Regions from separate parts of the Desulfofarcimen acetoxidans DSM 771 genome, predicted to be linked through region 3. Evidence: riboswitches for the same ligand, from Rfam matches in the RefSeq annotation. Region 3 holds a riboswitch; each other region holds the start of a gene.
What was found. A riboswitch is a leader RNA that binds a small molecule or an ion and turns the genes downstream of it on or off. The one in region 3 is predicted to bind cobalamin.
Positions count from the first base shown of each region.

Region 1: another riboswitch for cobalamin. It lies ahead of DTOX_RS09625 (dockerin type I domain-containing protein); the one in region 3 lies ahead of DTOX_RS07725 (zinc-dependent dehydrogenase).
Region 2: another riboswitch for cobalamin. It lies ahead of DTOX_RS09790 (DUF4430 domain-containing protein); the one in region 3 lies ahead of DTOX_RS07725 (zinc-dependent dehydrogenase).

Region 1 is NC_013216.1:2,080,328-2,088,557, reverse strand. It holds gene DTOX_RS24285 (Ig-like domain-containing protein) at 1-4,402, opposite strand, end outside; cobalamin riboswitch at 4,884-5,077, opposite strand; gene DTOX_RS09625 (dockerin type I domain-containing protein) at 5,244-6,698, opposite strand; cobalamin riboswitch at 7,015-7,209, opposite strand; gene DTOX_RS09615 (cob(I)yrinic acid a,c-diamide adenosyltransferase) at 7,457-7,996, opposite strand.
Region 2 is NC_013216.1:2,140,313-2,148,542, reverse strand. It holds gene DTOX_RS09795 (leucine-rich repeat protein) at 1-3,230, opposite strand, end outside; gene DTOX_RS09790 (DUF4430 domain-containing protein) at 3,368-4,522, opposite strand; cobalamin riboswitch at 4,876-5,092, opposite strand; gene DTOX_RS09785 (hypothetical protein) at 5,342-5,590, opposite strand; gene DTOX_RS24800 (hypothetical protein) at 5,580-5,711, opposite strand; gene DTOX_RS09780 (Zn-ribbon-containing protein) at 5,842-6,597, opposite strand; gene DTOX_RS09775 (carbon-nitrogen hydrolase family protein) at 6,840-8,230, opposite strand, start outside.
Region 3 is NC_013216.1:1,654,560-1,662,789, forward strand. It holds gene DTOX_RS21385 (response regulator) at 1-968, shown strand, start outside; gene DTOX_RS07705 (diguanylate cyclase) at 975-1,919, shown strand; gene DTOX_RS07710 (helix-turn-helix transcriptional regulator) at 2,568-2,777, shown strand; gene DTOX_RS07715 (ammonium transporter family protein) at 3,025-4,293, opposite strand; cobalamin riboswitch at 4,740-4,917, shown strand; gene DTOX_RS07725 (zinc-dependent dehydrogenase) at 5,059-6,099, shown strand; gene trpD (anthranilate phosphoribosyltransferase) at 6,113-7,219, shown strand; gene DTOX_RS07735 (hypothetical protein) at 7,459-7,926, shown strand; gene sigI (RNA polymerase sigma-I factor) at 8,219-8,230, shown strand, end outside.

The DNA of each region.
Region 1 (8,230 bases), 430 kb from region 3:
CCCATTCCTGACTATCCTGCTCACAAAGGGTCTCTATTTTCTGGAAGACGCCCCCCCGGACATAACCGGCCTGTTTGCCTGCCATGCCTGGTATAAGCATTCTTACAGCATGATCAAAGGTCAGCGCAACATCATTACTTGCACCAATTTCAACCACTGCTTCAACTGTAGCAGTTTTACCGCTGGTTGGAGTAACTGTAACAGCATTATTAAGCAACACTTGGGGAAGCGCTATGATTCCGTTCCAGTCTGCCGGACCAGTGATTTGCGTTCCCGCGGAAATTCCCACTGATACTGTTCCCAGAGAGGTATCGGCCTTAACTTTAACCTGCGGCATGGTAAAGCTGCCGCCAGAAGACGGTGTTAATGTTATCTGAGGATTAGCCACATCTTTAGGAACATTGACTTCCATAGGATTGTTAGTAACAGCAATACTGTTGGAATCCGGATCAAGATTAACAACTTGCGGCACAGTAATTACACAGGTGTCGGTAAAGCCCCCGTCTGCCGTGGTCACGGTAATATTGGCCGTACCAACGGATACTGCCGTCACTTTGCCGGTGGCGTCTACTGTGGCTACTGCTTCATTGTCTGAACTCCAGGTGACGTCTTTATTGCTGGCGTCAGCCGGCTGGACAGCGGCAGTTAGCTGAGCGGTTCCTCCCACAGTCAGGCTGTCGCTGGTTTTATCCAGACTGACTCCGGTAACCGGCTTGCTGCTTGTTCCTTCCTGCACAGTGACTGCGCAGGTGGCGGTAAAGCCCCCGTCTGCCGTGGTCACGGTGATATTGGCCGTGCCGGCGGATACTGCCGTTACTTTGCCGGTGGCGTCTACTGTGGCCACTGCTTCATTGTCTGATGTCCAGGTAACATTTTTGTTGCTGGCATTTGCCGGTGCTACAGTGGCGGTTAGCTGGCCGGTTTCTCCCACAGTCAGGCTGCAGCTGGCTTGATCCAAGCTGACTCCGCTAACCGATTCGCTGCTTGTTCCTCCCTGTACGGTGACTGCGCAGGTGGCGGTGAGGCCCCCGTCTGCCGTGGTCACGGTGATATTGGCCGTGCCGGCGGATACTGCCGTTACTTTGCCGGTGGCGTCTACTGTGGCCACTGCTTCATTGTCTGATGTCCAGGTAACATTTTTGTTGCTGGCATTTGCCGGTGCTACAGTAGCGGTTAGCTGGCCGGTTTCTCCCACGGCCAGGCTGTAGCTGGTTTGATCCAGGCTGACTCCGCTGACCGGTTCGCTGCTTGTTCCTCCCTGTACGGTGACGCTGCCGCCGTTAACCTGTACCGGTACGGCTTGGGCCGCTTTATTGGCGGCTATGACATTGCTCAAAGCAAGGGTGGACGTACCTGTGGCCTTGGCCGTAAATGAGATGACAGCCAAAGATCCCTCTCCGCTCACTTCTCCGCCGGGAGTAGTAATGGCTCCGGCAACATTATTGAGCAGCCCGCTGTTATTATCAATAACGCCGGTCAGGAAGAAGGAAGTGTTGCCGTTTTGTTTAAGCAATCCGCCTTCGGTTACTGAGTTAACCTGCAGCACTGCCGGGTCGTAACTCAGATTGAACTGCGCTCCGGCTATCGCTGTGGCCGGGGTAATCAGAACATCCAGGTCAAAGGTGTCACCGGCACTGACAGTCTTCGTCGCCGGGTCGATGCCCACTATAGTGACGCTGCCGATTGCAATTGTGACTGCGCAGGTGGCGGTGAAGCCCCCGTCTGCCGTGGTCACGGTGATATTGGCCGTGCCGGCGGATACTGCCGTTACTTTGCCGGTGGCGTCTACTGTGGCCACTGCTTCATTGTCTGATGTCCAGGTGACATTTTTGTTGCTGGCATTTGCCGGTGCTACAGTGGCGGTTAGCTGGCCGGTTTCTCCCACAGTCAGGCTGCAGCTGGTTTGATCCAAGCTGACTCCGCTGACCGATTCGCTGCTTGTTCCTCCCTGTACGGTGACTGCGCAGGTGGCGGTGAGGCCCCCGTCTGCCGTGGTCACGGTGATATTGGCCGTGCCGGCGGATACTGCCGTTACTTTGCCGGTGGCGTCTACTGTGGCCACTGCTTCATTGTCTGATGTCCAGGTAACATTTTTGTTGCTGGCATTTGCCGGTGCTACAGTAGCGGTTAGCTGGCCGGTTTCTCCCACGGTCAGGCTGTAGCTGGTTTGATCCAGGCTGACTCCGCTGACCGGTTCGCTGCTTGTTCCTCCCTGTACGGTGACGCTGCCGCCGTTAACCTGTACCGGTACGGCTTGGGCCGCTTTATTGGCGGCTATGACATTGCTCAAAGCAAGGGTGGACGTACCTGTGGCCTTGGCCGTAAATGAGATGACAGCCAAAGATCCCTCTCCGCTCACTTCTCCGCCGGGAGTAGTAATGGCTCCGGCAACATTATTGAGCAGCCCGCTGTTATTATCAATAACGCCGGTCAGGAAGAAGGAAGTGTTGCCGTTTTGTTTAAGCAATCCGCCTTCGGTTACTGAGTTAACCTGCAGCACTGCCGGGTCGTAACTCAGATTGAACTGCGCTCCGGCTATCGCTGTGGCCGGGGTAATCAGAACATCCAGGTTGAAGGTGTCACCGGCACTGACAGTCTTCGTCGCCGGGTCGATGCCCACTATAGTGACGCTGCCGGTTGCAATTGTGACTGCGCAGGTGGCGGTGAAGCCCCCGTCTGCCGTGGTCACGGTGATATCGGCCGTGCCGGCGGATACTGCCGTTACTTTGCCGGTGGCGTCTACTGTGGCCACTGCTTCATTGTCTGATGTCCAGGTGACATTTTTGTTGCTGGCATTTGCCGGTGCTACAGTGGCGGTTAGCTGGCCGGTTTCTCCCACGGTCAGGCTGTAGCTGGTTTTGTCCAGGCTGACTCCGCTAACCGATTCGCTGCTTGTTCCTCCCTGTACAGTGACGCTGCCGCCGTTAACCTGTACCGGTACGGCTTGGGCCGCTTTATTGGCGGCTATGACATTGCTCAAAGTAAGGGTGGACGTACCTGTGGCCTTGGCCGTAAATGAGATGACAGCCAGAGATCCCGCTCCGCTCACTTCTCCGCCGGAAGTAGTAATAGCTCCGGCAACATTATTGAGCAGCCCGCTGTTATTATCAATGACGCCGGTCAGGAAGAAGGAAGTGTTGCCGTTTTGTTTGAGCAATCCGCCTTCGGTTACTGAGTTAACCTGCAGCACTGCCGGGTCGTAACTCAGATTGAACTGCGCTCCGGCTATCGCTGTGGCCGGGGTAATCAGAACATCCAGGTCAAAGGTGTCACCGGCACTGACAGTCTTCGTCGCCGGGTCGATGCCCACTATAGTGGCACTGCCGGTTGTAATTGTAACTGCGCAGGTGGCGGTGAAGCCCCCGTCTGCCGTGGTCACGGTGATATTGGCCGTGCCGGCGGATACTGCCGTTACTTTGCCGGTGGCGTCTACTGTGGCCACTGCTTCGTTGTCTGAACTCCAGATAACGTCTTTGTTGCTGGCGTTAGCTGGCTGGACAGTGGCGGTTAGCTGGCCGGTTTCTCCCACGGTCAGGCTGCAGCTGGTTTTGTCCAGGCTGACTCCGCTAACCGATTCGCTGCTTGTTCCTCCCTGTACAGTGACTGCGCAGGTGGCGGTGAAGCCCCCGTCTGCCGTGGTCACGGTGATATTGGCCGTGCCGGCGGATACTGCCGTTACTTTGCCGGTGGCGTCTACTGTGGCCACTGCTTCATTGTCTGATGTCCAGGTAACATTTTTGTTGCTGGCATTTGCCGGCTGGACAGTGGCGGTTAGCTGGCCGGTTTCTCCCACGGTCAGGCTGCAGCTGGTTTGATCCAAGCTGACTCCGCTAACCGATTCGCTGCTTGTTCCTCCCTGTACAGTGACGCTGCCGCCAATAACCTGTACCGGTACGGACTGACCCACCTTACTGCCGGCTATGACATTGCTCAGAGTGAGGGTGGATGTACCGGAGGCCTTAGCTGTAAAAGTAACGGTGGCCAAGACTCCCTCCTCGCTCACTTCGCCGCCGGAGGTAGTGATAGCTCCGGCAACATTCTTAAGCAACCCTTCGGTATTATCAATGTCGCCAGGCAGAAAGAAGGAAGTATTGCCGTTCTGCTTGAGCAATCCACCCTCGGTTACTGAGTTAATTTGCAGCACTGCCGGGTCGTAGCTCAAGTTGAATTGCGCCCCGGCTATTGCTGTAGCCGGGGCAACCAACACATTCAGGGTGAAGGTGTCACCGGCGCTGACATTCTTTGTCACCGGCTCAATACTCAATGTAGTTGCACCGCTTGTTGACGCTTCGACTTTCGTTCCCTGCAGGTCAAGAGAGTTAAATAGAAAGCCTGATGCCACAACGATAATGAGCAGAACCCTCACTAGGATTTTATACATTGGTATGAATAGATTATTCATGCCGCTAGTGCCTCCTTAAGTCAACTCGGGGAAAGGTAAAAGCGCTTCGCAGCGCCTGTTCCCTCCCCGCTTTCACCGCAATGAATCCTTGCCAGTGGTATAACAAACTTAGTACTGCTATTCAGTTCAAACGACAATCACTCCAAGCCCACTATTGATGCTAACAGTAAAAACATGATATAATTTAAATACATCCGTTTTTTACATTCTGATTCTCTTGACCGGCAGGGTTTAATAATTAGATTGTAATAAACGGGTGTTTTTTCGCATTTCGTATAAACATCACCTCCCTTCAAAATTTCAATATAAACTTACAGTCATTCACAAACCCAGCAAAAGCATAATTTTTCAAAGGTCAAGTAAAAAAAGCCGGGTAAAATATGAAAGACCCGGCTTTTCCGCAAAAGCCGGGTCTTTCTAAAAGGCACAACACCTCTCTTTACAATACCCCATAGCACTGAAGCCTTTCCACGGAAGGCAATAATCACCTGATACCCAGGCAGGTCTCCTGACTTATGGCTCACAGCATACCTCCAACCTTCCCGGGTTTCTCAAAGACCCAGTGGCATTTTGGAAGCAGCTCCCCATTTACAGTGGCCGGACCGTCCGGGAATTTCACCCGGTTCCCTTTTCACTCCCGGTATAACCGGAAGCACCTGGATAAACTATTTAATTGATTATATACTAACATCATTTGACTGTGTTGTCCATTATTCTTTGTTAAAAATTTTTATATTCACAACATAAGCCCAGAAAAAGCGATACTTTTTAAGGTTTAGAAAAGATTAAGTTAGAAAACCGGGTAAAATATAACCCCTAGGCCATATATTTTCCGCTTCTATTATAAAGTAAAGTACTGGCCTATTGCGATCATATCCAACACGTCCACTTTGCCGTCCCGGTTAATATCAAAATTGCTCCAGCCCGGGGTACCGCTCTCGCCAAAATGCTGGCCCACCAGAATAATATCCTGCACATTCACACTTCCATCACTGTTCAAATCATAGCCGGAATCGGAATTGGAACGAATCATAAAAATTTGCCCGTAATCATTGCCGAAGACCACATAGTTCCCCGAGGCTGCCATGCCCTGCACGGTATAGGTCCCCCCAGAGGAAGGCACAATCCAGACAACGGTGCGGCTGCTGCCATCATCCTTGAGGCAATAGCCTTTGCCGGACGCGCTGTTGGTGGTGTAATAAATATAGGTGTTGCCACCTTTACAGTAAATTACAGGTGAAGACTGGACACCGCCGTCCGTCGAGTATTCCCACAGCTTGCTTCCGTTTTCATTATAACAGTATATTTTCCCATCACTAAAGTTGCCCCGGCCTACATAGATTTTGCCGTTATCATAAACCGGAGTGGAAGTGGAATAGCCAATGCCGGCGTGCCACCGATAGGTTAAACTTCCACTATTATCAATACCATAACACCACAAGAAGCCACCCTTGTCGGTGAAGTAGATTTCACTATTCGAGCTGTTGTAGCAAATGGACGAGCGAATTTCCGCCGCATTTGACTCAATGTCCTTTATGGAACCGGAACTAAGAAGACTCATTGTGTTCTTATCCACCACATACACCTTGGACTTATCCCCGCCGAAGACAAGGTAGTCGTTGATGATAGCAACACCGGCCCAGTAGAACCCTTCGCCGCTGACGGAGGGGGTGAAGGTAGTCACAGTGTTGCTGCTGAGATCCACCTTATAGTACTTGCCGGTGCCCGGAGGATTCCAGAGACCAAAGTAAAGATTGTTCCCGTCAAGGACAAAGGGAGTGTTGAACTGTCCCGAATCACTGATGGGGATCAAGGTGTCAACTTTTGGAGTGGATGCAATATTTTCTATTTTTTTCAGTTTGTTCTGATTTCCTTCGGTTACCCCCAAGTACAGAGTGGTGCCGCTAATCACCGGCGTACCCAACTGGAAGCCCCCGTCGGAGTCTACTATAATGCCGTCGGTCCAACCTGTGGGGGTAGTGCCGTCACTGCAATTGATTTTATATATTCTGGCGTCGCTGGGGGTGCTGTTAAACACATAGGCGTAGTAAACGCCGCCCTCATTGACAACCAATGGCGGAATATCCGTACCGTTCCAACCCGCGTTAGGCAAATCGGTCATCACAAAGTTAGGATTCGGGTCTATCGGCGGGTTATCGGTTGTTACACCGCTGTTAACATTGTCCTTCTGGAATTTGGTCCAGTCAGCCGCAAAGGCAGCATTCGCCGTCAGCAGAAATAACAGCATGACGGTGAAAAAGACCAAAAACTTATTTTTTCCCCATTTAACGATCATTATTATACCTCCTTTTTCTTAGACCATATCTGATTCTCTTGACCGGCAGGGTTTAATAATCAGATTGCACTAATCGGGCGTTTTTTTGTAAATTTTCACCTCCTGTATAACTGATTACACAATGGATAGCATCACCCCCCTTCAATAAAAAGGCTGCAACTTTTCAAAACAGCAGCCGGCTAAATAAAGAATAATAAAAAATCCGGTCGAATAACACCAAAAGACCCGGCTTTTCCGCAAAAGCCGGGTCTTTCTCAAAGAGATAAAATCTTTATCCAAAGCAACCCTTAGCACCGAACCTTTCCACGGAAGGCGACACCTGATCATTATCCAAGCAGGTCTCCTGACTCGTGGATCATCACTGCCCACTCCCCGTCTTCCCGGGTTATTCAAATACCCAGTGACATTTTGGGAGCCGCTCCCCGCTTACAGTGGCCGGACCGTCCGGGATTCTCACCCGGTTCCCTCTTACCCCGGCATAACCCGGGGAACCTGAATAAACGATTAAATTATACATATACTAACACTATTCTCCTCCTTTGTCCATTTCTCTTTTGAAAAATTCCTTACGAGTTATCACACAAGCCTCCGGATTAGCTATGGCAAGATGCATTTGTTCGTATATCTTCGCTTACCAAAATATAAAAAACCATGAAAGCTCACCTCAACAAGGTATAGACCTTCATGGTCAGATATTATCCATTCAATAATATTGGTTATTTAATGAATTATTATACTAATGAAAAACATTGCTGCCTCTACTTTTCAATACCATCTCTGGCAATTATTCCCTTATCATAATAGTGTTTTACGCTCACCATTTCCGTTACCAAATCCGCAAATTCTATAACTTTCTGCGGAGCATGCCTGCCGGTGAATACTATCTCCACATCTTCAGGCTTATTTTTTATAATATCCACCATTTCTTCTGTCGTGATCAAATTATAGTGATGAGCTATGTTAATCTCATCGAATATAATTATATCATATTCGCCTGAAAACATAGCCTTTTTGGCTTTTTCCAGTCCCTCCACAGCCATTTTCACATCTTCCTCCAGTGGAGGGTTTTGAATATGAGTAAAAGTGTCTTTACCATATTGCTCAATGGTAATATACGGTTTACACATTTCTGCCGATTTCAGTTCGCCGTAGCACTGGCCCTTCATAAATTGACCTATATAGGTTTTTAGACCTTGGCCCATGGCCCGAAAAGCCAGACCAAGTGAAGCTGTGGTTTTGCCCTTGCAATTTCCGGTATAAACTTGCACATATCCCTTCTTTAAGACATCTGATTTCACCGAAAAACCTCCTTTTAATTTTGTCCCTAAGATATATATAAATATAAATTATATTATTTTAAAAGGGGACACACATGGGATGAACTGGCATTTTCCCATGTGGTAAAAGATTAACTAACACAAATGGAGAAAGGAGAGGAGATAAAAACATGAAAATACCTGGCTTCATCCGCAAAGAAGGCAGGTATTTTCAAGATGTAAACATCATAATAAACTAAAACAAAGCCCTGGCCT
Region 2 (8,230 bases), 490 kb from region 3:
GTTTTTGTAACCGTCCCATCCGGTGTGGTCACTTTCACCAGAATTGTATTGGCACCCAGCGCTAATGGAATAAAAGCTGAAGATACACCGTCCGTTAACATCTGGTTGTTGATTTTTATAGCCGAGCCCGCGTCTGCCGCCCTGACATTGACAGTGGTACCGGTAAGATGACACCCTGTTTCGGCAGTATAAAAAATAACTGACGGGTCAAAAGCTTCCTTCAAGGTAATGCCTGATAGGACTAATTCCTGTAATCTGGCATTATCCGTATCAGCAACCGTTACCCTGCAAATACCGCTGTAACTGTTGTCATCTGTTTTCGCGCAGATAATGGCGGTACCGGACTTAGTACCTGCCACCACCCCGTTTGAAACTGTGGCGATTCCCGTATCACTGCTGACCCACACTACATTTTTATCCTGCGGTATGCTGTGGGCGATAGTCACTGTCTCTTCTCCCAGCTTTATATTTGCCGACTCAGGCAATCCGGCATCTAATCCCGGAAAAAGTACCGCAGTTGTGCCTGGCACTTTCCAAGCGGCATTCACACTGGTAAAATTTGTTTTGCGCAAGTCCAGAATAGCAAGAGACGTACAATTATTAAAACAATTACTGGCTATTGCAATCCCATTATTTTGGAAAACAACATAATTTAATGCCGTACATTTATTGAAACAGTTGCTGCCAATTGAAATCACATGATCCGGAATGGCAGCACAGGTCAATTTCGCACATTCTGCGAAACAACCATTAGGAAGTGCTGTGATCCCGGAGGGAAGCACAGGTATTTCTTGAAACCCTGCGAGAGCGAAGCAATTGCCTCCCAGACCGGTGACGCTGTCCGGCAAATCAATTTGGATAAGGGCACTGCAACCAACAAAGGCAGAGTCCCCGATACTTGTAATTCCCTCAGGTAAGCCTATGTCAACAAGTCCCGTGCACATATAAAATGCATAATTATCTACCTTTTTCACCGTATTCGGCAACATTATCCCTGTAAGGTTGGAGCATTCCCGGAAATTTGTGCCGATGGAGGTAATACCTGTGCAGCCGCTGAAGTCCAGACTTTTTGGGGTTCTCCAGTCAAAGGTGTCTTTTTTAACCGTGGCAGAGGTAATGGCAGTGTTGCCGGATAGATTGATAGCGGAAACACCTTGCAGATATTTCATCACAGCCATGTCATCGTTGGTAATGCCTGCGTTGGACAGGTCTATGCTTCCCGTAACAGCGGCAAGCTCAACAAATGTCAGTTTACCTGTGTAGCCGCTTTCTTTCCCAGCGGCAACTGCCAGTTTTTCCTGGAGCACCGAGTTACCGACGGCTACATAGCCATCCCCTATAGAAACCGCTTTCATGGTGATGTTGACGGTATAATTTTTGATTACGGTTCCGTCTGCCGATGCTACTTTAATCTGAATTGTGTTGACACCCGCTTTTAAAGCAATAGCTCCTGAAGGAGTGCCGTCCTCCACAACCTCATTGTTTATTGTCAGGATTGAACCAGTATCTGCTGCCCTGGCAATAACGGTGGTGCTTCTGACGTCCCCCGCTATTTCGGCGGTATAAATATATTTTGTGGGGTCAAAAGTTTCATTTAATGTGATTCCGGATAAGGATAATTCCTGCAATACCACTCCGCCGCTATCCGTAACCGTCACCTGGCAGCAGCCGCTGTAGGTATTATCAGCGGTTGTCGCATAAATAAATGCGGTACCGGCTTGCACCCCTGTCACCACACCGTTTTCAACTGTGGCTACAGTATTGTCGCTGCTGCCCCAGATCACCGTTTTATCCGGAGGTATGATATGGTTAATGGCTAAAGTTTCCTCACCAAGCTTAACAGACCCGGTTAGAGGAGAAAATTGCGCATCTGTTCCCAAAAGCACAATGGCGGAAGTCGGAATTCCCCATTTAGTATCCACATTTGTAAAATTTGTTTGACGAAAATCAAGTATAGCAAGAGAGTCACCACTAAAACATCCATCACCAATACTTTGCAAACTGTTCGGCAATTTAAGATATCTTAACTTATAACAAAAGCTTAGGCTGTTTGCACCCAAAGTTGTCAGAGTATCCGGCAGGATAATGTCAGAAAGGGAATTACAGCCTCGGAAACAATCCTGGCCGATACTTTGCAAATTTTCCGGCAATTTGATACTTTCAAGATAAATAACGCCATAAAAAATTCCTTTGCCTAAAGCGGTCATACTATCCGGCAAAGCAATGTCCTTAAGGGCATAACAGCCTTCAAAACTTTCATCTCCAATACTTTGCAAGTTTTTCGATAATCTAATGCTGGCCAGTTTGGTGCAACCGATAAAGCTTTGTGCCCCTATGCTTGTCACCGTATCAGGAAGGCTAACGTATATTAATTCTTTACATGAACGAAAACATTTATCTCCGATACTTGCAGTACCCTCGGGCAGGATGATAGCCGTTAAATTGTTGCATTCTTCAAAAGCCTGCGCCGCTATTTCCGTAACACCGGTGCAGCCGCTGAAGTCCAGGCTTTTGGCCGTAGTCCAATCAAAAGTCACTTTTTTCACCGTTGCCGTCGTAATATCTGTGTTACCGGACAGGTTGACAGAGGAAACACCCTTTAAATACTGCATAACAGCCATGTCCCCATCGGTGATGCCTGCGTCGGATAAATTCACTGCACCGGTAATGGCTTCCAGATCCCTAACGGTCAAGTCTTTTTCGTAGCCGTCTTCCTTACCTGCAGTAAGGGCCAGCCTATTTTTGAGTACTGCATTGTTAATAACTACGGAACCATGTTGACCATCAGTATCCGGTTCTTTTACTTCAATGGTAATGTCAGATATCTTTGTTGTAAAATAGTTTTTTTGCTTCATCCACCAGGTAGGTCCGTATTTGACCCAGACATAGCCGCCTTTTATCGTATAAGTACCAGGTATTGTATTCTCCGGCACAACAAACCTGATTGTTTTTAGCTTTTCTAAGTCTCCAATGGCTTTAACATTTTCCGATTTAACAGTATCCAGTCCGGGAATGTCGGTAACAAAACTTGTGTAAGAGTCTAGCAAATCGACTATATTCGACTGGTCAATGGTAGTATGGTTTACAACCAGTGTCGCAATATCAAGATCTGGAACGGTAATATTCACTTCATCTCCGGGCCAGATTTCCTCCGTGTTTTCAACATTTACCGCCAACAATTGGGGTTGATATTCCGCATTTTCTTTAACCGTAAAACGAATATCCGGCAATGAAGAGAACCTGTGATCTGTCTGGCCGGCACCTGTGACCGGGGGTGCGTCACCGACCGGCGTTTCACTGTATAAACCGTTGCCAAACCAATTTTCATCAATATGACCGTCGGATAGCGTACAATCTCCGGCACCGGTTAATTCGATTTGAATGCCGTTGCTTGTGGCAATATCATACTGGGTAAACGTGCCTCAATTAAATCATTGACCGCGTCGGCACTGCTCTGGTCATTATTTGAGACAGCTACGGTTATTTTATAGGTGTTCTGACCGCATTTAACAGTGATTACTTGTTCATCTGCAACGGCAATTTCATCTGTACTGCGATAGGTTACGTCTCCCGACTGAATTGTTACCTTATTGTTTTTGTTTGCAGCGGTAGGAGTAACCATTATTTGTGTTGCTGCAGGCAGAGTTAATATATATTCTTTGGTTCCGGGCGCAAATACCGGGTTAAGGACTCCTTTATTAACGGAAAGGGCTTTTAAGGATGTATCCGGGTTGTTAAAGCCGGAGCCAAGGTCAGCCCCCAGATTGCATGTGTAGCAGAATTCTACCACATCGCCGTCCTTAACTGTAAAGGTATTGGCCCCCGCATTGATAAACCAATCATTTAGTGTGACCATCCAGCCACTCTGGCTGCCACTGTCAAACTCGGAAAGCTTGGCAACTTTTCTGCTTCCGTCGGCAGATGTAACAGGACCAATCCCACTTACATAATCTACCGCGCCATAAACCGTTATACTTTTTGTAGCCAGAGCCTTTTCCAAGGCCCCTCGCATAGTAAGCCCCTCGGTAATCTCGACTTCTGTCAACGGCAATATTTCACCAAAGGGTTCCCGGTAATCGGAAGAAATGTTTGCCAAATCTCCTGCCAGTCTTTGTACGTTATCCACTACCCGAACTTTAACTGTTCCCAGGTCCGGATTAACATCATTGAGTTCAACAGCCAGGCTTGCAGCCTGCTTTTCGGTGTCATTGGCAGGATAAACCAAGCTGCTCACAGTTTGGTCAGAGCTGTTTTGGGGCTCGGTGACACCGGCGGAGTCATTATCCTCCGCAATTTCATGGTTTTCCTCGCTTTTAGCGTCGGAATTCCCGTCTGTGCCGCCACCTGCATTCGTAGCGTCGTCATAAACAGATGCTGCAACTGCGGCTTTTTCTCCTCCACTATACGCCGGCTGATCGGGATTGACAGTTAATCCTGTCGCCAGAGCGGGATTAACTATGCTGAGCATCATGAGCAGGACTAATATTATGTTTATTATTTTTAATCCTCTTAGTTTTTTCATGGGCTGCTCCTTTCTTTAATTTTCACCACCATACCTTATAACGGTAAATACCTCTGCAAACTGTTAGCTGTCAGATAACACCTTTTTTCAAGACTGCTCTGCTTAATCCCCCCTTTCTTTAAATATTTGGCGTAACCTGCCATCCACCAAGAAAGCCGATTTAAGCAACTTTCTTGGCAACCATAGGCACCTGTACTCGTCGGAAATTATGATTTCCTAGAGCACAAAAAACCCCGACTTCCGCAGAAGCCGGGGTTTTAAACAATTTAATGCCGCCTGATACAGCCCGCAAATACCTGGCATACAGAGAGTAAACCCACTCCAGCACTTCACCTTTTCACGGAAGGTTTAATATATGCTGTTCCGCTCGGGCAGGTCTCCTGACTTATGGATCATTGCTCATCTCCCGCCTTCCCATCCTGATTAGGCACTCAATTTTTAAGCGCCGGAGCAGCACAGTGGCATTTTGGAAGCAGCTAACCATTCACAGTGGCCGAACCGTCCGGGATTTTCACCCGGTTCCCTTTTAAGCCTTGATAGAATCAAAGCACCTGAGCAGAAAATATTATTTTGCAACTATTTAATTAACATACCACTAAAAACAAAATTAGGCAATATCTTTGGTAAATAATGCCTAATTTTGCGCGTATTATGTCGTTTTTTATGTATATATAGACTATTTTCATGCTTATTGCATTCATTAATAGCCCATTTACGTAGGATATTGCACATATTTTTCTTTTTACAGTTTGATTTGAGTTACTTTAAAATCCCCGTCAAAAGGATTTGTGAACCAAAACGTTAGTATCTACAAACACTCTAGAGTCCATAGAGTTCCTCCCGCCGCCAACCTCGTTGTAACGAATAATTTTCCTCTTTCATTCTGCTTATAATAAATTGTTTTTCAGTCTCCCAGGCCGAAGTATCTTTATGAATTGCAAATTTGGTTTTTAGATGCTCATCAATAGCACACCGAATCAATTCTGCTTCCGTCAATCCTAATGCCTTGGCTTTATTTTTTAAAAGCACCTCTTGGTGAGATTTAATATATGTCTGCTTACGAATCATTTCCGCTCCCCCTCTGAATGTATAGGTTGTGCTTTTTACCGCAATCCTTATTGCGCACGTCTCCCGGATTGCCATCATCAGCAATAAATACGTTAAGGACAATACAACCCGCTTTCGTCATATAATACCCCCCTGCATATTTCAACGGATTTGACACCTGTTCCTGCTTGGAAAGTATATTTCCCCACTCGTCATAAGTATAACTTAAAACTTAAATACCGGATACCGCTATTTAATTGTCAACAACTATTTTATGCAAAATTTGATAACAGCCTGCAACGGTCACAGCGGAAATCAAACAATTGGTGAAGCGGTTCTTTGAGAAACCAATCATCAGTACATGATGGACATTTTCTTTTTTGCTCGGATTTCTTTCCACGCCTTATAGCCCGATACAAGTAGTAGTAAGTAGGAATCCCTGTTAATGAAGTAATATTATTGCAAATTTCAATACCTCTTTGTGATAAACTACTATCGAACCTGCTAATCTGATGGAGAGCAAAACGCTCTCCTGTAGCGGAGTTCATCTGAAGAGTATCACATGCTTGGTAATCACTTTGCCAAGTAAGGATATCAACGTATTCACCGTTAGAAGTAGGATGGAGTCGATAAAGTGGAATAATCCCAAAACAACATCCACAACGAAGGGGAGATTCAAGAGAGATATAGTGCGTATAGAGAATAAAGCTCTTTGATGCACCACAGCGACAGGCAGATGCAGCATAGGGCTCTTTTCCGGTTAATACCGAGGAATAGTTGAGTCCCACCTCGTCCAATTTGTGAATGGCATCCCGAACATAGTTATTAGCACATTTTTTATCTAAAGAATCAGTTGTAGGCAAAAGAAGATAGGCACGATAATTTTCATCCTTCCGTCCAACCGGAAACTCCCGGCCTAAAATCTGGCCATTCATTCGCAGAGCACCTAGCAGCACATCAATCGCTTCCTCAGCATTCTTAGTATCCTTACCTTGTTCAAGTTTAAAAATAAGTTCAGCCGTATACATAAAATCGTATTCACACTCCCATACAACAAATAGAAGATAAGTTTTTATATTATTATTTAAATCTTCTATCCCCCCATTTCCTTATTTTATTAAAGTCACTCCCTCTTGGATCATAATTTCCGGGACCAAATCTTTTATCGCAAAGTCTTTTGGCAAAACCTTTCCCGCTTTCGCCATCACAGTTTTTGCGAAAAACTTAAAAATATCATTAAAGTACCTGTCTAAAATTTTTCGTTCAAAAGCTACGTCTTAATCTTTTCCCTTTTTGTCACTCCAAGTATTATATCGTAATCTATATTTTCCAAAAACCTTTTTTCTCTGGTACTTTTTGAGTTTAACGTTAAAATATTAATCATGTCCCCTGCGGCAGGAGATTTCCGTCTTATCCTCTTTTCCGGATAAGAACTATAACTATAGATAAGGCTCTCTCCCAAGGACTGATAATCGCCGGAATCTCCCCACTGGTTAGCTATAGCAAGATGCATTTGTTCTGTTATTCTGGCTTCCCAGATGAACTTGCTCTTCTCATCACCCCAAAGAGAGGGAACACATAGCAGATCAGTACCCCACTTGGCCAGGCATTCAACACTTTCAGGAAAAATCAGATCATAACCGATTAAAATAGCCACTCTGCCAAAAGGGAGATCAAAAGTAGGGAAACCTTCTTTTCCCGCACAGGCCCATGTTTTATCCTGTGAGGTAAGATGCACCTTTCTGTATTTCCCCAGCATCCCCTCGGCTCCGATTAAAACAGCGGTATTAAAATAGTCCACTCCTTGCTTTTCCACTATCCCCAGCACTATGTAAACATTGTTCTCTCCGGCCTTCTCGGTGAACACCGCTGTACCGGCACCCGGAATCTCTTCGGCAAGTTCTTGTATCTTGCGAGCATCTGAAATAGCTCCTGTGGCAGCTAATTCAGGGAAAAGAATAAGGTTAAGCTCTATACCCTTTTGGGCGGCAACAGCTGTTGCCCGGTCAATCAATTCCAGCATCTTTTGTCTGTTCTCTTCCACCTTTTCAGCGACGGGGCGAAATTGCACAGTCGCCACACCAAATAATTTAGGCTCGGGCAGACTGAGAAGCGCCTCCGGGACCGGCTGGGAAAAAGTATCTAAAGATATTTTTCCATACAATTCGGGCTGTCTCTGGCCAAGAATGAAATCTGCTGACGAGATAAAGGTTCCCTTTACCAATGGCACTGTCCCATAAATAATGGTATCCTCTGCCGATTGCATTCTTGTTATTATCTTTCCCTTATTGTCAATAATGAAAGATTCGGCAAAAATATAGTTCATAGTCTTATCTTTTCCTGTCCGATTACAGACCAGTATATATATCCCATTTTCAACCGCCCGGGCACGCCAGATATCCTGCGGGTTATGGTGGTGAGGGGGCCAGTTGGCCAATATGAGCAGCAATCTGGCGCCTTTTAAAGCTGCAATCCTAGGCGGCTTATAGGAATAGGCATCGGCACAAATGATCACTCCCAACTTACCATACTCAGTTTCTGCCACCAGTATGGGAAGATTCCCTTTTCTGGCCCAAAGGTTTTCTTTAAAAGCCGGAAAAACCTTTCGGTACTTACCGATCACTTCACCATCAGGTCCAATCAGGGCTGCTGAATTATATA
Region 3 (8,230 bases):
GAAATTATGACCTGGTGCTGATGGACTTACAAATGCCGGTTATGGATGGTATGGAAGCCACCAGAATACTGCGTGATGAACCCCTTTACCGGGATTTGCCGATTATCGCTCTTACAGCCCATGCGATAAGTGGTTTTCGTGAACAGTGTATCGGGTTGGGCATGAATGATTTTATATCCAAACCATTTTTACCAGAGGATATGCTTCTTATCCTGAGTAAGTGTTTAACTTCAAGGACTAAAGAATCTGACAGGATTATTCCTGAAAAGACCCCGGGTAGTGAAAAAATGTCCGGGGTCGGGAAAAACGAAATTAGCCTGGAGAAGCTGGGACAATTAAAGGGAATTAATTGCAGAAGGGCATTGGAGAGTTTAATGGGTAATAGTAAGCAGCTGGTTAAGTTGCTGCTGGAGTTTTGCCGGTCCTTCCAAGATGCACCGGCGCAAATTAAAAATGACTTTACAGCCGGAAACAAAGATTCAGCGTGCATCATGGTTCATTCTATTAAGGGTGTTGCCGGTAATCTGGGTGCTATGAGGTTGTATACGGCGGCGTCTGAATTGGAAAAAATCATTCGTCAGAATACTGCTGACCTTGGGGGAGCAGAGTATAGTGAATTTTATGCAGCAATGGAAGTGGTTTTGGGGAATTATTTGTATTTACTGGAATTAAGCCAGTCCAATGCGGAATTTAAAAAAGATGTTCTGGTCGAGCAAGATAATTTTTCGGAACAGACGTCATCGGTGATGCTTGAGGAATTGCACAGCAGCATGCTGCAATTACGGGAAATGATTAGAGAGAATAGTTTTGGTGCCGGGGATTTTGCACAGAATCATTTAACCGGTAATACTGTTTTAAACCAAGAAATACTTGGTGATTTGCTTCATGCTATCGAAGAATTCGATTATGACCGGGCTTTACTTTTACTCGATAGTATAGAGTCGGAATTTAATAAGATTGTGGAGTGAGAAAAAATGAACAAGGTTCTTATTGTTGATGATGTACCTGTCAGCATCAAAGTGCTGGGCGAGTTATTAAAGGAACATTACGAAATACTGGTGGCTACTAGTGGCAGCAGGGCTATTGAGGTGGCATTGAAAAACCAACCGGATTTAATACTTATGGATGTTGTCATGCCGGGTATGGATGGATTAGAAACTTGCAGGCGGCTAAAAGAAAATACGCTGACAGCAGAAATACCGGTTATTTTTCTTACCGCTATGTCTGAAAGCTCTGATGTAATAAAAGGTTTTGAAGTTGGCGGTCAGGACTATGTTGTGAAACCTTTTAATAAAATAGAGGTCATTGCCCGGGTAAAAAACCATATGGAGTTGAGAAAATCAAAAGAAAAGATTAAACAATATGCCTTGGAATTAGAACGAAAAAATGAAGAATTGCAACAGTTATTACAAAAAGTTGAACAAATAGCGATAACGGACTTCCTAACGGGAATAACCAACAGGCGTTTTGCCATTGACAGAATGAATGAAGAATTATCAAGAATTAATCGTGGTGAAGATGGTTTTTCCCTTTTAATGATAGATATTGACAACTTTAAGGACATAAATGATTCTCATGGACATGAATGTGGGGACTATATTTTAAAAGATGTAGTGAATTTAATCAAGTCTGTTTTGCGAAATTATGACATGATGGCTCGGTGGGGCGGAGAAGAATTTTTAGTCATGTTACCGAGTACAGAAATAAACGATGCAAAAATAGTAGCCGAAAAAATCATTTCTAATGTCAGAACTCAAATCTTTACTTATAAAGGTAATTCATTTCATGTAACCATTACCGCCGGAGTGGCCCAACATCAAGCCGGAGATGACTTGGATAGCATTATTAAAAGAGCGGATGAAGCAATGTACCATGGAAAAAAAAGCGGCAAAAACTGTGTAAAAAACTCCTGTCATTAACATCTGAGAATGGTCAAAACACATTATAAATTCTCAAAATGTAGCAGGGTTCCCAGGTGAAATCCGGGTTAAATGTGGTAAGTGAACCAGCGCCTACAGCTTGTGAAAATATTAAAAGTGAACTAAGCGATATCCTTACACAATACAACAATTAAATGCCCGTTATTGATAAAAAAATTATTGCTTTTAGCCTTGCTTTTTGGTATAATGCCAATAAAGATACGCAGTAGTATCTATTCTTGAGGCGATGAAGCTCCAGCAACTGTTAGTTGATGGGGTTTTTTGTTTTAAATTAAGTAGTTCTTTTGAATGAAGTGTAAGAAAAGTATTTACCCTGGAAGAATATAATATATACATCTTTTGCTAAAGGTAAAAATTGTAGTGGTTGTGTCGTCTTGAGGAATAGCCTAAAACAGTTAATTATAGAATATAGCAGAGGTTCCAGGGGAGTAATAATTAACTTAATATTTTTAAACAATGATGTTTTGCGAGCTAAGGCGCTCTGTGGAAAGAAGATACTTCTCCCAGGGCGTTTTTTATTTTATGCTGACTTCATTTTTTGCCGACCCTAAAAGTCTATAGAATTAAAATGTTTTACTGATTTGTCCTAACATATTATTGCAAATTTTAAAAAACATGGTGAGAAAAATGGCAAAGTTAATAACAAATTTAAAACGATATCGCATACAGGCAAATCTATCCCAGGATGAATTAGCTAGACTGGTAGGTGTTAGGCGAGAGACAATAGTACGTCTAGAAGCCAGAAGATATAATCCTTCTCTTAAGTTGGCTTATGATATTGCAAGAATATTTAATGCATCCATAGAAGAAATATTTACTTTCACTGATAATTGGTAATAAATTTTATTTTTCTATAACAATTTTACTCATAGATTACATGTGAATTCCAAAATAATACAACGGGAGATGGAGGGTGAGTTTAGCAAATAGGGTAGGGAATGAAAGAATATAAAAAAAAGGCCAATTGGCCTTAATTTTATTTTAGCAAGAATGTTTTTAAACGAGAGTTGCAGAATATTCTGGTTGACTCTTGGCATCCTTGTATTTATAGAAGTAATAATCATTTACATAAGGGATCTGTTTTTTATGCAACAATATATTCGTCTTTGTCATTATATGGGAGTTCCTTTTTGCTCAAAAAGGCAATTACTGTACCAGTTATTTTCCCACAAATGAATGCTATACAAACAGTAACAACTATTGCCGATAATTGAGTTCCAGCTTTCCCAGTTATAAATATTGCTGCCGCACCGCCTAGTAGTCCGGGCATTCCATGTAAATTGTTAATTCCACATGTATCGGTTCCTCTTATAAGTTTTTCAAGTTGGGGTGCTATAGTAGTATAACCAATTACACTTAATGCCCCCGCAGCGATTCCAATTAGCATTGCGTAACCTGGAGTCGTCATGTCACAAGTTGAACCTATCGCAACACCACCTGCAAGTGCAGCATTTGCAATATCTGCAATTTCAATTTTGCCCCTAATTATTTTCGTAAAAATATACGTTGCTAAAGTTGCACCGCATAAAGCAAAAATCGTGTTTATTGCAGTTAATACAACTCTTTCAGGAGCTACAATTGCACTTGTAAATGATGGCCAAAAGAGCCACAAAACCATACTACCCAGCATGCAAAATAAATTCGAGTTTATATTGCTTTCACATACAGCATCACCTTTAAATTTAGATAAGGTATTCGTAATTACTCCCAACCCAAAATATGCACCAAAAGCATGGATTATTATTGAGCCACCAGTATCAAGAAATCCCTTAAACATACCACTATCAAGTATCAGCCATTCATTAAGTATATAAGCCGGTACAAATAATATGCCCATTATAATATATTGATCCATTTTCAAACGTCCAAGTGGAGCACCAATCGCAATAAGTAAACCTGCAGCAGCAAACTCTGCACAGAGAAGTGTATCTATGCTTATTGTGGGTTTACTAAAACCTTCTCCTCCAAAACTTTTTATTATCGTGTACATAGGTATGGCTACACTTACAACAAGTAAGGTTGCTGTGAGTGAACTATACCCATGATGTCTTACAAAAACCATAAGAAATCCGAAACCTACAAGCAGCATGGCCAGGATATGAATAGAACGCTCATATTTTAGCGTATCAAAAATTGTACTGTACTGTATAGAGTCTTGATTCACTTGACCGCCTTGAGAATTAATTGCTGATATGCCTGTTGATACATTATGATTTATACTAGGTATCAACACTAATGCAGCACCAATAAAAAGCAGCATTAGTAATATTAATAGACCTTTATTAACCGTAGTTTTAGCTTCATATCGAACATCTCTTGCTCGAGTTTCTTTTATTGTAGATAATTTAGCCATTTTTTCCCCCGCTATTTTGTTAATTTTAAAAGTATAGTTTTAGAACGACTATACTATTATTAATCCCATTAAATTAACGCAAAATATCCAAAGTGTGTCGGCGATGTCACACCTTGGATAGAATGATAATGCGACATCTTTGTCACACTAGTTAATATTAATCTTTTCTCTGATATAAGAAAAGTATGATTTATGACCTTAATTGAGCAAAATAGTTTAAATTTTTTCAATTTATAAAATGTACTATGATTTTCTTAGATCGTAGGAAAATATTTTCTACATGGGTCGAATTCCTAAAAGGATATGTCTATGCCACCAAAAGTCGTTAACAGGACGGGGTGACACAGGAGGTGACACAATGAACCTCCCCCAGTTTGTGCCTATGCTTTTGAATATTATTCTTGACAGGTCAAAAAATTAAGAATTATAATATTGGTAATAACTTGATATTATTTTAGGTTTCAGGTGTTCTTTACAAAGGAAGAATAGGGAACCGGGTGCAATTCCCGGACGGACCCGCCACTGTGAAGGGGAGCCAGTGCCATAAACCACTCCGTTATGGGGGAAGGGGCATTAAAGGTGATGAACCTAAGTCAGGAGACCTGCCTGAAATTATTCTATGCTGCCTCGAGTATAAGGTTAGCTTAGGTGAGGACTTGGAAATCCACGCCATTTTTTTGGCGTGGATTTTTTTGTTTATATATCTTCAGAAAATGAGGAGATATTCAAAGGAAAATTAGGTTAACTTCCAAAGGAGAGGATGATATGAAGGCTGCATTGCTGGAAGGGATTAATAAGCTGCGGATAACGAATGTACCAACACCAAAATGTAAGCAGGGGGAGGTGTTAATTAAGGTTGGGGTCTGTGGTATGTGTAGAACTGATATGAAGGCCTATATGTATGGCCAGCGGGATTTACGTTTACCTAGAATAATAGGTCATGAAATAGCCGGTACTGTTGTTGAAATGGGTGAAGGCGTAACTCAAGTTAAATTAGGAGACCGGGTTCAGGTGGCTCCTGGTTTACCTTGTGGGAGCTGCAGTTATTGTCTTCAAGGATTGCATCATATGTGTGATTATGTGCAAATAATGGGCTTTCATTACGATGGTGGTTTTGCAGAGTATGTGTTAGTTCCTAACAATGGCGTAAGCTGCGGAGTGCTAAACAAAATTCCCGAAGAATTGTCTTTTCAAGAAGCTGCTATTACAGAGCCATTGGCATGCAGCATTAATATGCAGGAAAGTTTACAGGTTGGTCTTGGTGATATTGTAATTATCTTTGGCGCAGGACCACTGGGTATTCTAAATGCAAAATTGGCTGTTGCCCGAGGTGCAAATAAAGTAATTCTTATAGAAATTAATGAAAACAGGTTAGCTATCGCTAAAAATAGAGAATTTCACTATTGTGTAAATCCTTTACAAACTAATTCTATTAAAGAAGTTATGGAAGTTACCGGTGGAAGGGGAGCAGATGTCGTTATTCCGTGCTGTCCGGACCCTGATGTTGTCGGTACAGGTCTGGCCATGCTAAGTAAAAGAGGCCGATTTGGTTTTTTTAGTGGATTAATGATGAATTTCGGTTCCATAAAAGTAGATTTTAATCTTATTCACTATAAAGAACTCAGGGTTTACGGGGCTTATGGTTGTTCTTCACTGCACAACAGAACTGCCGTGGAAATGCTGGTAACAGAAAAGGTGAAGGTTAAAGATATGATCACCCGGTGTATCCAGTTGGAAGAAGTTATATCCGGTATAAAAATGATTGCTGATATGAAGGAAATGAAAATTGTTATAAATTTTGAATAATGGAGGATTTAATATGCTTATTGAGCAAGCTAAAGAATTTGGTCATATTATTACTAAGTTAATAAATAAAGAAGATTTATCCCGGCATGAAGCAAAAGAAGCATTTTCTCAAATACTGTTAAACCAGCAATCTGAAATGCAGCAGGGTGCTTTTTTAGCTGCATTAACATCAAAAAGAGAAACGGTTGAGGAAATTGCCGGGTGCTGGGAAGCTATCTATGAGTTAGATACCGTTAAAGTTATTCCTGATGTTCCTGAACCGCTGGTTGATAATTGTGGTACCGGGATGGATACAATAAAAACTTTTAATATAAGTACGGCAGCTTCTATTATAGCTGCGGCTGCCGGAATCAGGATGGCCAAGCATGGGGCAAGGGCGATAACCTCAGTGTGTGGAACAATAGATATTTTAGAAAAACTGGGTGTGGATGTAGAATGCAGTCCACAGATTGTAAAAAAGAGTATCGAAAAAGCCGGCATAGGTATTTTTAATGGAATGAGCCCCAAAGTACATCCTCAGGCTTTAGGAAGGGTGCTTTCACAAATTTCTTTTGGTACAATATTAAACATTTCAGGCTCTTTATCCAATCCCGCTTTACCTCGCTATGGTGTACGAGGGGTTTATTCAAAAGAACTCGTAAAACCTGTTGCACAAGTTATGCGTGAGATAGGTTATAAGAAAGCTGTTGTTGTACATGGATTGGCTGAAGATGAGGTTAAAGGGATGGACGAAGCCTCCACGTTGGGTCATACAATTATTGCTGAGCTTAGGGAAAACGGTGAAATAATTATGTATTCATTTGCTCCTGAGGATATAGGGATTAAACGTAGTGAAATGCATTTACTGGCTCCTTCAGAAAATAGAGAAGAGGAAGTTTTACGCTTTCTTGCTGTATTAAAGGGAGAGGAAGAAGGTGCCCGGTCTGATATTGTTTGTCTTAATGCAGCATTAATTTTGTATTTAGTAAACTGTAATAATAGCTTAGAAGAATGCTACCGTAAAGCAAAAGAAATTATTTTTTCCGGGGAGGCTATTAAAAAATTATATGATTGGGTAGCTGAACAAAATAACGAACCGGAAATAGGTTTAGAAAGGCTTAACACTTTATTGAAGAAATAATTCGATGACTTTGTCTCTGGAGAATTGATCCTCAATCTATACAAAATCTCATAAAAAGCATTTGTATAGAAAATGAAAAGATTTACAGCTTGAAGGATTATAACTTTTTTGCCATATTTTAAAAAAGAATAATTTCTGGAGTACTACCAAAATCCCCTCTTAAAATTCGCATAACTTAATAGATGGAGATACAGGGCCAAGCCTAGTTCTCCAAACAAAAAAATAAAGGTGGTATTCCTATGAAACTTGTTAAAAAAATTAAATGGATTTCTGCTGTAACAATTCTTGCTGTAGGTATTCCTACAGTAGGATTAGTCTTTGCAGCCCCAACAGAACACATAAATACACCTAAATTGGCAACTGTAACCTCACAAAATTCTGCCAGTAGTGTGGCAGCTCAAAACCTGACTCAAAACAGCGACTTAAACAATAAAAAGGCGCTACTGGGTTCACAGATTAAAACAGTACCTGTTGCCAATAGTACTACTACAAGTTATAAGCACGACAATAGTCATACCAGCTACAGTAACGCAAGTATTGCCAAAGGTACCTTACAGACCACTACACCGACCCCGCAGATAAAAAAATCCATATCAACCTATAACGCCTCAGGTCATAGCTATCATAATGGACACACAAGCTCGAACGATTATATGGGGCAAAACTATGGCCATGAAAGTGAGCATGGTTGGGGAGGTCACGAGTAAGAATACTATCGGTATCGTGGAAAACAGCCAGAAGGAATTTTTTCTTCCCGGCTGTTTCCTATTTAATGTTTAATTTATGATATTTTAAACTACTAAAACCGTTTTTGTTTAAGAGATCCTTATTAAATGCATGTTATGATTTCCCAACAACAAAGGATGGATTTTGCGATGTTTGTGTAATCTAACTATGCTATAATGAACTGGTCTCAACTCTTAGCGGGAACATTTAATACTTAACCCCAGATAAAATGGTATTGCTCATTCGAAGAATTTGATGAGCGGAGTGATTGTTTTGTTGCAGCAT